Regions from separate parts of the Pseudoalteromonas sp. CF6-2 genome, predicted to be linked through region 3. Evidence: predicted binding sites of a transcription regulator. Region 3 holds the regulator's gene; each other region holds the start of a gene.
What was found. The regulator sigma-54, encoded in region 3, starts transcription at its own class of promoters, with help from an activator protein. The targets are predictions, from matches to a motif close to GTTGGCACGNNNNTNGNNT.

Region 1: dps (DNA starvation/stationary phase protection protein Dps) is a predicted target of sigma-54. The motif match lies at 1,477-1,495, and genes of this name have one in related genera.
Region 2: L3Q70_RS01875 (BON domain-containing protein) is a predicted target of sigma-54. The motif match lies at 1,627-1,645, and genes of this name have one in related genera.
Region 4: flgJ (flagellar assembly peptidoglycan hydrolase FlgJ) is a predicted target of sigma-54. The motif match lies at 1,380-1,398, and genes of this name have one in related genera.

The regions. Positions count from the first base shown of each region.
Region 1 covers NZ_CP091442.1:1,076,509-1,079,722, forward strand. Annotated here, with positions in the region: gene corA (magnesium/cobalt transporter CorA) at 1-818, shown strand, start outside; gene dps (DNA starvation/stationary phase protection protein Dps) at 871-1,389, opposite strand; gene L3Q70_RS04970 (CBS domain-containing protein) at 1,640-2,059, opposite strand; gene L3Q70_RS04975 (GGDEF domain-containing protein) at 2,199-3,214, opposite strand, start outside.
Region 2 covers NZ_CP091442.1:388,165-391,378, reverse strand. Annotated here, with positions in the region: gene L3Q70_RS01890 (methyl-accepting chemotaxis protein) at 1-364, shown strand, start outside; gene L3Q70_RS01885 (hypothetical protein) at 349-561, opposite strand; gene L3Q70_RS01880 (YqaE/Pmp3 family membrane protein) at 805-963, opposite strand; gene L3Q70_RS01875 (BON domain-containing protein) at 1,025-1,591, opposite strand; gene L3Q70_RS01870 (LiaF domain-containing protein) at 1,921-2,580, shown strand; gene L3Q70_RS01865 (VOC family protein) at 2,689-3,105, opposite strand.
Region 3 covers NZ_CP091442.1:3,110,594-3,113,807, reverse strand. Annotated here, with positions in the region: gene ptsN (PTS IIA-like nitrogen regulatory protein PtsN) at 1-150, opposite strand, end outside; gene hpf (ribosome hibernation promoting factor) at 154-441, opposite strand; gene L3Q70_RS14385 (RNA polymerase factor sigma-54) at 468-1,967, opposite strand; gene lptB (LPS export ABC transporter ATP-binding protein) at 2,077-2,802, opposite strand; gene lptA (lipopolysaccharide transport periplasmic protein LptA) at 2,799-3,214, opposite strand, start outside.
Region 4 covers NZ_CP091442.1:2,547,279-2,550,492, forward strand. Annotated here, with positions in the region: gene flgK (flagellar hook-associated protein FlgK) at 1-372, opposite strand, end outside; gene flgJ (flagellar assembly peptidoglycan hydrolase FlgJ) at 386-1,342, opposite strand; gene L3Q70_RS11870 (flagellar basal body P-ring protein FlgI) at 1,468-2,562, opposite strand; gene flgH (flagellar basal body L-ring protein FlgH) at 2,575-3,214, opposite strand, start outside.

The sequences.
Region 1 (3,214 bases), 1.6 Mb from region 3:
CGAGTACCCTAAATATTACTTTGCCTGCGGCTGATGATGTTGAAGAAATTGAAGCGTCGTCGCGTTGCTTTATTGATCATGAAGGGCTTCATGTACATGCTCTGTTTATGTCGCCAAATGAAGGACGTTTTAATACGGTGACAGTTGCGTGTTTACTGCAAGATAATTGTTTATTGACGATTCGTGATGATGAATTAGCTGATTTTCGTTTATTAAGACTCCGTGCTCGTAAAGGGCAGGTGGCGTGTGATAACCCTAAACAATTACTCGTAACTTTATTTGATCAAAAGGTCGAAAATCATGCGGATATGCTTGAAGACATGCACCATCAGCTAGAAAATCTCAGTGCTTATGTACTTGAAGAGGATGGCTCAGACTTAGAGCAAGCGGTAAGTCGGATTGCACGGCTTGAGGACAACAACGGTAAAGTACGCTTATGCTTGATGGATACTCGCCGCAATATTTCGTTTTTACTGCGTTACCTTGGCGCACCTACTGAAGACCGTGAGTCACTTCGCGAGATTGTACTTGATATCGATACCCTGATGTCTCACTGTACTTTTTTGTTTGATAAAGTTAATTTCTTGATGGATTCAACTCAGGGTTTTATCAATATTGAGCAAAACCAAATCATTAAAACTTTCTCGATTGCATCGGTGGTTTTTTTGCCTCCCACAGTGGTTGCAAGTATTTACGGTATGAATTTTAATAGCATGCCAGAGCTTGAGTGGGCTTGGGGCTACCCATTTGCTATTGCCATTATGCTACTGTCCGGCTTCGCGCCTTATTTATTTTTTAAACATAAAGGTTGGCTGTAAAGGCATAAAAAAGCCCAGCGCTAGCTGGGCAAGGGGTCTTCGGATAGAAGTGTTAACCTTTTAATTCGCCTGTAGACGATTCGATATGTGCACGAACAAACCATTGGAACTGTTCAAGCTCTGCAAGTTGGCCTGTGATCATATCCTCAGAAACAGGGTCTAATTCAGCAAGTTGCTCAAGCGCCTTACGGTGATCTTTATTGACGCCGTTATAAACTTTATCAAGAGCAGTTAAGTGATCAGATACTAGCCCTTTGCCTAGTGAGTAATCTTTCCACTCGCGGCGATCAACGATTGACTGTGGTGTGCCAACAGGAACACCGCCCATAGTTGCAATACGCTCGGCAATAGTGTCGGTCATTTCTTGAACGGCACTTACTTGTGGATCAAGCATTTCATGCACACCGATAAAGTTTGGACCGACAACATTCCAGTGGATATGCTTAAGAGTAAGATGTAAATCGATTAAAGCGACCATGCGCTTGTCTAAAATAGCAATTGTATCGGCTGCTGATTCGTTATTAACGCCTGGGGCCGTGAATTCAGCGACTTTTGATGATGTATTACTCATTACTCCTCCGAGATTCTCTAAAATTGTATTTCCATAAAGCTTTTAAGTTACCTAGTCGTTACTTAAAAAGCGAAGTTATTAGAGTAGAAGCAATCGTTATGCCGATATCTGAAATTTTTTAAGTTTATGATTTTTAATGTTTTATTTTTATTTTTATTTTGAGGGTGCTCAACAAGATACTGAATGAATATGAAAAGTCTGCACACTCTATGTAAAAAATTCAGTGTGCAGAAGCTAGGAACATAAATCGTTAAGAGAGCAGGGCCGCTGCTAAACGAACAAAGTCAGAAGAGGTTAAAATGCCAACTAAGTTATTATCATCATCGACAACGGGCATACAGCCGTGACGGTTTTCAACAAAAAACTTTGCTACTTCATGCAATGGTTGATTAGGTGAAATACTTGTGAAATCAGTGGCCATAATATCTTGCACTTTAGTTTGCTTTTCTTTGCGTTCAAGTGCACTGGCACTGAAGTTCGCCATAATACTCATTACTTGAGCGATCATGATCTTTTGAGTCAGCATGCCAACTAAACCACCATGCTCATTAATGACAGGAATGTGTCGAATATTTTTTTCTTTCATTAAGTTATGAGCATCATGCAATGAGTTTGCTGCGGTGATAGCCAGCGGATCGGGCGTCATCAAGTCTGAAACAAGGTGTGTCATGGTAAAGTCCTAGTAATTTAATCATGTTGGTATCAGTGTAGCCTGAATATGATTGAGTGCACTTCACCTAGATCAAAGTTTATGATTAATTACTTAATTTTTTTAATGATAAGGAATTAAAATTAAACTGTTCAAATGATTAAAATGTGGTTTCAATTCGGTTTCGACCATTGTTTTTAGCCGAATAGAGGGCTTTATCTGCTCGGTTAATTAAGTCGTCAAATGTGTCTGCTTGTTGCCAATGAGTAAGGCCAAAGCTGGCTGTGAGTGAAATGATTTGTTGTTTATATTCAATTTGACTTGTTTCTATGGTCTGGCGAAGCTTTTCAAGTTTTTGGTAGGCTTGCTCTGGGGATTTTTCGATACTGAGAATGAGAAATTCCTCGCCCCCTAAACGGCAGCATAGATCTTCTCGGTGTAGGTGACGTTGTAAAAGCTCTGCTAACACTTCCAGCACTAGGTCTCCTGCTTCATGCCCGTAGTTATCATTTATGCTTTTAAAAAAGTCGATGTCTAAAGCGCTTGCATAAAGGAAAGTCGCATGCTGATTAGTCAATAACTGCCGTTTGTCTAAAACATACTGAAGACCTCGACGGTTATATAAATTTGTGAGTGGATCCTTGAGTGATAGTTCAGCATAGCGCCGTTTTTCATCGATTAGAAGGGTGGTGATAAGCCCAAGCCCTGTCATGACAAATACCGTGGCATGAGCAACCACGGTTAATGAGTAAAGTGTCAGTAGGTTATGTGAATGAGTGATAATAGTTAACTGAGTAATAGGCACTAAAAGTAAAATACATTGTGCTGCTAAGAGCACAGTATTACCTATATTGCTCTTGTATAGTGCTCGGGTAAAAGTAAAGTAAATAAGGGCAGGTAACACGGTTAGAGTAAAACATGCCTCTACTAAAGCAAGTTGGTTAATACTGTTTGTGAATAATACGCAAACTGAAAAAATAGCACCGTGGCCAATCATTAATCGATTAAAGCGGCACTTTTCATCGTGGTTATAAATCGAGAGCTGAAGTAGTACCATTGACAGAATATAAATAATAACACTGGGCCGAAAATCACTGGGAAGCCCGAAAATATTTTGTATCCACAGCCAAGCAAAGCCAGCAACACCTAGATAGAAAAATAAGTTAAAGAAGACAA
Region 2 (3,214 bases), 900 kb from region 3:
AGAGTCAACAGATGATATTCGTAATATGATCAGCAGGTTACAGCAGAGTGCTCAACAAGCATCCACGATGATGCAACAAGGGCAAGAACGCGCTGAGGGCTCTGTTGAACAAACACAAATTGTACTGACAGCACTGCAAGACATCGCACAATCAGTGACAAACGTACAAGATCAAAGTCATCAAATTGCGACCTCTACGGAGCAACAAACAGTGGTGGCAGAAGATATCAATAACAGCCTTGCGGCTATTAATCATTTAGTGAATAGCACAGCAGATCATGCTCATGAATTGGCTGATGAAGCCCGTGATTTGAATGAATTAGCAGTGTCACTAAATAGAACTGTTAATCAGTTTAAATTATAAAGATAAATTGCTGATGTGATTAAAAACCCGATATCACCTGAAGATGATAATATCGGGTTTTTATCGTCAGCCTTCCCTGTTACCTGTGGTGCAACTGCTTTCGCATGATCCATAAAGTCTTGCCACTGCTGCTTATTCCATAAAGCAACTCCTTGCTGATCCGTTCCTTGTTTTGATTGCGTTTGTACTTGTTCCATATAGTCACCTCCTTACGCTAGCTTCATCCATTTTAGGTTCCTTACCATTTGCTGCTCCTTAGCAATTATCCTTTCACCTTTTCCATAAAGCGTTGCCATTGTGCGCTTGTCCATAACGCCTTGTTACTTCCTTGCTTTCCATTGTGCTTTGCTACGTTTTCCATTATGTAACTCCTTGCGGTTTATAATCCGTTACTCCTACAGCGTTTCCTTGCTGTGCTCCTAAATCATCCTTGTGTGCAATTATCGTTTAGCAATAATATACACAGCATGAATCAAGCCTGGAATGTACCCTAATAGAGTTAAAAGAATATTAATCCAGAATTGTGCACCTAAACCTACCTGTAAAAATACACCTAATGGGGGAATTAAAACTGACAATATAATGCGAATTAAATCCATGATTCACTCCTTGAAAATAAAATAAAAACCCAGCCAAAGCTGGGCTTTCATTAATTACTTATTATTCAGCAACAATCGTTAATTCATCGATTACTTTGCGAACATCTTCAGCATTTTCTGCAATGCTTACTGCAAGTTGTTTTTCAGCTTCAGATTCAACGGTACCTTTAAGGGTTACAACACCATTATCAGTATCTACATCGATATCAGTACCACCTACTTCTGAGTTAAATAGGAAGCGTGTAGTAATTACAGTGCTGATTTTTGCATCTGTTAAGTCACTTTCAGCTGAGTCGCCCATATCTTTTTTGGCGTGCTTAGTCTTCATGTCTTTTACAACTGTAAGCTTGTTTTCAACATCAGTTACGCCGTCTAAGCTCAGTACTAGCTCTTCCGCTAATTCTTTATCAAGCTCACTTTTCACTTTACCAGTTAGTACAACCTTGCCATTTTTTACATCTGTGTTGATATCAAAGTTGTTTAGATTTGTGTTCATTAAAAGAACAGTTTCTGCCTTACCATCAATCCAAGCATCTTTACTTTCATTTTCCCAGCTGCTTGCCTGAGCTGACATGCTAGTAGCACCAATAACTAACGCGGCAATCATAGACTTGTTGAATGTATTCATAATCTTTCTCCTTTTGATTAAAGACGAATTAACTAATGCGACTTTAATGCCAACTATTTAACCCTTATATATCAACACCTTATGGATTTAGTCATATAATGGTTATATTCTTCTCGGTAACAATTTACAGGCTGCTCGGTAATAAGTTCACAATGTTGCAAAAATGACCAATTAGTTGCAGATAATATTAATCTATGGTTAATTTAACGAAGTTACTAACAAGCCAAAAAACACAATACATTGATTTTTATATAAATAAACTTTGGCCTGAGCTTTGCTACATATCCAATAACAGAACAATCACTTTATAATTACAACAGGGAACTACCATGGCCGTTAAACTTGAAGATCGCCCAATCGATCAAGTAAGAGAAGAAGTCATCGATCAACTCATTTATAACTACAGTCATGCCGTTATTTCAGCTGAGGCATTTGAACGCCGACTAGATCAAGCAATGTCAGCCACCAGCAACGAAGTACTTGTTGAGCTTGTTGCTGACTTAGCGCTAAAAGCTGATACTGATTACAAATCACATAAACATGCTCAATTTAAACCTCACTACAGTCATAGCAATGATAATGAAAACTTACAGTTACGTAGTATTCTTGGTTCAAATGAACGCAGCGGCCAGTGGCTTGTGCCAAAAGAAATTCACCTCACAAACTGCCTAGGTTCAATTGAGCTCGACTTTAGTGAAGCGATTTTCCAGCATCAGCATGTCACTATTTACGTAAACTGTATTTTAGGTAACGACGAGATCTACGTGCCTGAACACGTTAATGTGGTATCTAAACTGTTTAGCGTTATTGGCAGCGTAGAAAACAAGTCAGTTGCTCTAAATAAAGGTCAGGGCCCAACCATTACCATTGAAGGTAACGTATGGCTAGGCTCAGTGGAGATCAAAGTAAAGCGTACCATGAAAGAAAAGTTCATCAGCTTTGCCAATAGCCTAAAAGCCAGTTGGAAAGAAATGAATAGGGTGCAGTAAAAGTTGCGAGGTATTGTAGGCGCGATTTTACATCGCGCAATAGGTAACCAATGACGCGGGGTCAACCCGCAGCTACAACTACCGCGCGACATAAATTTCCCGGCAACATCAAAGATCATTATTCCTTTCACTTGGAATATCACTGAAATACTCTACAAACTCAACTTCAAAACCTGCGGGGTCGATAAAGTAAACATTTTTTCGGTATGGATTTTCTGGACCCCGTTTATCAATTTCATAACCGGCTGAAACAAGACGTTCAATGACGGCGTTAATGTCGTTTGTCACATAAGCAAAATGGGCAAGGCCAACTTGATGACCCGCTAAATCACGATTTTCATCTTCACCGTTATCACTCAGTGCAAGGTATTGGTAATCATCACCAAAGTGCAGCCATTTGCGTGGTTTGCCAGACCATGTGCTGTCACCTTGACTACGCACACGCCAGTGCGGGAATGCGACTTTATAAAAGTGCAGCATGGCATCAACATTACTAACAACAAGGTTTACGTGTTCTAAATACATGGTAGTTTTCCTTTTTATTTTTAAACTGCCACCAAGATAAAACCTCAAGTTAAGTTTAGGTAAAGCGTTTTTTCAAATAAAAAAGCCCCACTAAAGTGAGGCTTTTAAA
Region 3 (3,214 bases):
ATTGAGTAAAGCATTAAGAATATCTTGCTGCGATAGATGAGGAAGCTGCTCATGAGCGAGTTCGCTGATAAATTCGAGAATTCTTTTTTTGCTATTAAAAAGGACCGCAGCTTTGCTGCAGTCCTGGCTAGTAAGTGAACTAAGTTTCATAATTTAGTGTCGAGCTAATTTCTCTTTGTGTTTAATTACTTGGCGATCAAGCTTATCAATTAGCGAGTCGATGGCCGCGTACATATCTTGATGCTCTGTAGAGGCAAACAGTTCGCCTCCGTTTACATGTAAAGTTGCTTCTGCTTTTTGACTTAATTTTTCTACGTCTAAAATGACATGAACATTATTAATATGATCAAAATGCCTTTCTAGTTTCGCAAACTTGGTGTTTACATAGTCTTTTAATGAATCTGTGATTTCTACATGACGACCAGTTAGGTTTAGTTGCATAAGCATTTTCCTTCTATGTAAAACGTCTAAATCAAGCTTTTACGCTGATTAGACGGCGGTATTGCTAGAGACTCTCGGTATTTTGCAATTGTACGTCTAGCTACTTTAATTCCTTGCTCAGCCAATATATCTGCAATCTTACTATCACTCAATGGCTTCGCTGAGTTTTCTGCGGCAATAAGCTTTTTGATTAAAGCGCGTATTGCCGTTGATGAACACTCGCCACCATTTTCTGTGCTGACGTGGCTTGAGAAGAAATATTTCAACTCAAAAATACCCCTTGGGGTATGCATATATTTTTGCGTTGTAACCCGTGAAATCGTCGATTCATGCATTTCGACCATTTCAGCGACATCATTTAGCACCATCGGTTTCATCGCCTCAGGGCCGTGTTCAAAGAAAGCCTGTTGTTGTTGAACAATACAGTTCGTTACTTTTAATAAAGTATCATTCCGGCTCTCTAAGCTTTTAATAAACCACTTAGCTTCTTGCAGATGAGAGCGAATAAACTGACTGTCGCTGCTTGATTTTACAGAGCGTGACATAGCCGCATATTGGCTATTCACTCTGATCTTTGGCATACAGTCAGGGTTAAGCTCAACGACCCAACGACCTTTTACTTTTTTTACTGATACGTCGGGTATGACGTATTCAGACTCTTCACGTACGATGCTATCCGCGGGCTTAGGGTTCAAGCTATGGATAAGCGTCATGACTTCTTTTAGCTCGTTTTCTTTAAGCTTAGTCTTTTTCATCAAAGTACGATAGTCGCGACTTGCTAATAATTCGATGTGCTCAGATAAAACCATTTTAGTTTCAGCCAAATAAGGTGTATCTGCATCGAATTGACGAAGTTGAATACATAGGCACTCTTGTAAACTGCGAGCACCAATGCCGACAGGATCAAATAGCTGTATTCTTTTTAGGACCGCTTCGACTTCATCAAGTTCTATTTCTTCTTCTTCATCATCGTTTTGATTAAAGCTTTCAACAATATCCTCACAACTGACGGTTAAAATACCTGAGTCATCAATAGCTTCGACTATAGCAACAGCAATTGCTTCATCAGTTGGACTAAATGGGGTCAACTGTAGTTGCCACATCAGATATTCGTGGAGAGTTTCGGTTGACGCACCTTGATAAATAGACTCATCTTCTGGCATTGGCCCTGAAGAGGTTGAAGGAGCTGCACTCATGTACTCATCCCACGTGACGTCCATTGCTAGGTCGTCACTAACGGTATCTTTATTGAGTGCATCACTGCTTTCTTGCTCGTACTCACTTGGTGCTTCTTCTGCCGTAGCAGTGACTTGTGAATCATCAGAGTCAGATTTTTGTTCGTTTTTACCGATTACGTCTTCACTGTAATCCGCTTCTTCCACTTCAAGTAGAGGATTACTATCAAGCGCTTCTTGTATTTCTTGCTGGAGATCCAATGTACTAAGTTGCAATAAGCGAATGGCTTGTTGCAGTTGTGGAGTCATTGTAAGTTGCTGGCCCATGCGCAGCTGTAATGATTGCCTCATGTATCCCTAACAATCCTTTTTAAATCATTTATTGATACTAATTTGAGTCAATATCAATATGTTGTCATTATTGTAAGTCTAGCAGATGCTCTAGTCGGTGGTGTATTGGTTACAACCTGAATTGCTCGCCTAGATAAACATCGCGTACGGTTTGGTCTGCTAATACGTGTTCAGGCGTGCCTGATGCAATTAGCTCCCCATGAGAAACAATGTAGGCTTTTTCACAAACATCAAGGGTTTCTCGAACATTATGGTCAGTTATTAGTACACCGATACCACGGTTTTTCAAATGCTCTATAATTTTCTTTATATCTAACACTGAAATTGGATCAACACCAGCAAAAGGCTCATCTAGCAGAATAAATTTTGGATCTGCGGCTAATGCTCGCGCGATTTCAACACGGCGACGCTCGCCTCCTGATAGCGCCATACCTTGGCTATCTCGAATGTGCTGAATACTAAATTCATCAAGCAGGTTATTGAGTGTTTCTTCTCGTTGCTGTTTTTTAAGATCTTTACGTGTTTCAAGAATCGCCATCAGATTTTGGTAGACCGTCAACTTTCTAAAAATGGATGATTCTTGGGGTAAATAGCCAATACCTAATCGAGCGCGATTGTGCATGGGTAATAAAGTGATGTCGTTGTCATCAATACTAATTTTACCTTTGTCGCTTGGCACTAGCCCAACAATCATGTAGAAGGTGGTGGTTTTACCTGCACCATTAGGGCCTAGTAGGCCAACAATACTGCCAGCTTCGACTTCTAGTCCCACATTTTTGACAACTTGGCGGCCTTTATAGCTCTTTGCTAACAGCTCTGCTTTTAATGTACTCATGGCTGGCCTTTATCATCTTTTTTATTATCAACAGGCACTAAGATTGTATGCACACGATCCGTTGAATTTTCGTCTTTTTCAGCACTAATGAGTTGTTGTTCCATGTCATAAGTTATACTTTTTGCACTGACTTTTTGCCCTGCTTGTGTCACTTGTGCATCGCCAACTAAAGTGAGTAAACGCTTTGCTACATCGTAACGTACTTCGTCTGCACTGGCGCTCATAACCGTGCCATCTTCTTGTTTTTCTTCAAAGTAGGCTGGCTTACCTGTGGCAATGATAAGTGAAACAGTACCATCAACCTCACCAGCATGTGCTTCTAGGCGATCTGCGGTAATACGACGATTACCATGGGTTATTTCTACATTTTCTTCAAAAATCCCGACTCCATTTTTTAACTGACCTACTTGGC
Region 4 (3,214 bases), 560 kb from region 3:
TAAAGAACGCGCAACATTTGACGATGGCTGATTTAGGCTTTCTTGAATATTATTAAAAAACGAATTAACACTGGTTGATACACTATTTGACTCTTCTGAAAATAAGCTATCCATGCGGCTTGCTTCAGTTACAAATTGGTCAAAAAATGCTTTACTTGACGTGTCACGATTGAGCTGTTTTTGCGCAAACTCATTGAGTAAACGATAAGTTTCACCACGACCAACTTGATTGTCGATCATGGTAGTAAATTCTGTTCGCTCACGTACATAGCCTTCTGTATTAACATTGGCTATATTTTTACTGGTGGTTTGCAGCAACTGTGAGTTTGCTCTTATACCAGCATTTGCAATGTCATAAATATTAAATGACATGAGGGCTTACTCCTTAACGTACCAATGAAGCAGCAACACTTTGAAGCTCAACACGCTTTAGCACCTGCTTTATTTTATCGGCATAATTTGGGTCTGTTGCATAACCTGCTTTTTGTAAAGAATCTAAAAATGCTGCAGGCTCTGCGGTGTTTTCAAGTGCTTCTTGATAACGAGGATTCTCATTGAGGAAATCCACAAAATCATGAACACTTTCTTTAATTGATTGATAAGAACGAAAACTGGCTTGTTTCTTAACAGGCACACCTTGCTCAAACTCCAAAGTAAGTTTGCTTGCTTTGTCACCTTGCCAGCTTTTATCAGATTTAATATTGAATAAGTTGTTACTACTGGTGCCGTCTGCTTTACTAATAATGTGTTTTCCCCAACCTGTCTCAAGGGCTGCTTGCGCAACCATGACAGCAGGATTTAAACCAATTTTCTCAGCTGCATTTTTAGCATGTTCCCACACCGTGCTGATAAATGATTCAGCATCATCAAAGCGATTTTCAGTTTGTTCATTGGCTGACGTAGTCTCGACAGCTTTAGTCGTCGTATCTGGCTGTTCAACACTACTTGCACGTCTATCACTGTTAAACTCAGTTGTTGTTCTAAGCACAGAGCCTGGCATAAATTTTTTGCCATCAGGCGATAACTGCTGAACAATAAGATCTGCTAAACCCAATGAGCCATTTGAAGACAGCTCGACTGATAGCTGCTGATCATGCATCTCTTCAAAAAACTTTACGCCACTGGTGTTAAAAGGACTGTCTTTATCTTCGAACGCTTCATTCGCTTTACGCATGCTCTTCAAGAGCATTTGTGTGAAGATAGATTCAAATTGTGCCGCCGCCTTTTTTAGCGCTTCTTTTGACGCATCGCTAGAGGCATCATTTTTTAGGGCACTTTGACGTAATGAGTCTAAGTTACCTAAATCAAAAAAGTTTTGCTTGTCGAGATGATTAGTATCCATCAGCTTTTTGACACAATAATTATTAATACCCAATCAAATGCAAAAAATGAGCCAACAAATAAGAGAAAAGAATGTAGAATAATAACGCAGAGACTAAAAACGCGCTTTCGCGCGTTTTTAGTTAATTAAATAATCACAAGTTGCCCGTTTATGGCCCCTGCTTGCTTAAGAGCTTCAAGAATGGCCATTAAGTCACCTGGGGCTGCCCCTACTTCGTTAATAGCACGCACCAGATCATCAAGACTAATTCCTGGATTAAATACAAATGCACGAGAATCATCTTGGTTAACATCGATAATACTTTGATTAGTCACAACTGTTTCACCCTCGCTAAATGCGTTTGGCTGCGAAACATTTTGCTGCTCAGCAATGGTAACGGTTAATCCACCATGCGTTATCGCCGCCGGTTGCAACTTAACATTCTTACCAATCACTATTGTGCCTGTACGTGAATTAACAATAATTTTTGCTGCAGTGTCAGCAGGCTTGAACTCCAAATTTTCAAGCGTTGATAAATAAGCAACACGCTGCGATGCATCACGAGGTGCAAGCACTCTCACTGACGCCGCATCAATTGCTTGCGCGCTATTTGGACCAACTAAGTCATTAATTGTTTGCTCTAATCTTTTTGCTGTTGTGAAATCTGGGCGATTCAAATTAAAGGTAATGTAGTCACCTTGCATAAACGGGCTTTTAACTGCTCTCTCAACCGTTGCGCCATTTGGAATACGCCCAACAGTGGGTGTATTGATAATAACACGGCTACCGTCAGCACCTTCTGCCCCTAACCCACCGACGACAAGGCTACCTTGGGCAATCGCATAGGTGTTGCCATCCACCCCTTTTAAGAAGGTTTGCAGTAATGTACCGCCACGTAAACTTCCTGCACTACCAATTGAAGAAACAGTGATGTCAATTGTTTGGCCAGGCTTTCTAAATGCAGGCAGTTCTGCATGCACAGCAACAGCGGCAACATTTTTAATTTTTGGCTTTAAACTCGCCGGCAAAGTTATGCCAAAACCATTGAGCATGGCTTTAAAGCTTTGTTCAGTAAAACGGCTTTGCTCACCAGTACCTGGCAAACCAACAACCAGACCATAGCCAACTAATTGGTTAGAGCGAACACCTTCAACCATAGAGACATCTTTAACCCGCTCAGCCTGCACACTAAACTGCAAACTAAGTAAGCAAAGTGCGATGATGTATTTAACCCCATTCATGATGTGTTACCTCTAAAAAGGAAAAAGTGAACTGCTGAAGAATCGTGAAAGCCACCCAGCACTTTGCGACTCTTGCATTTGCCCTTTTCCTGAATATTGAATTCGTGCATTCGCAATGCGATTTGATGTGACTGTATTATCGGCAGTGACATCTTCAGGGCGAACTAAGCCTTCTAAACGAATAAATTCTTCGCCTGTATTTAAGGTTAACCACTTTTCACCGCGGATCACTAAATTGCCATTAGGCAAAACGCGCATTACATTGACGGATATATCACCAAATAAGCTATTAGACTGGTTTGACTTTGAATCGCCTTTAAACGATGAACCTGAGCCAATGCCAAACTGGATGCTATCTCCGCCTATATTAACTGGGTTTCCACCTAAGCCGATAACCGGATCTAAGCTGGCATCCGTTTCTTTATCTGTTTCAGTTTTTGCCGCTTTCGATGCTTGCGTAGACTCTTGCAACTTAACAGTAATAATATCGCCTGTTCTGAGTGCTTTTTTATCTGAATACAGATCATTTGACAGATAACTATCAAACAATGAACCTGTTGGTACCATTTGTTCAGCAGAAGGCTCTGGATACATAGGTGCATAGTAAGGGTCATCCTGAACCACATGGTGGTTCTGTGTTGACATACAACCA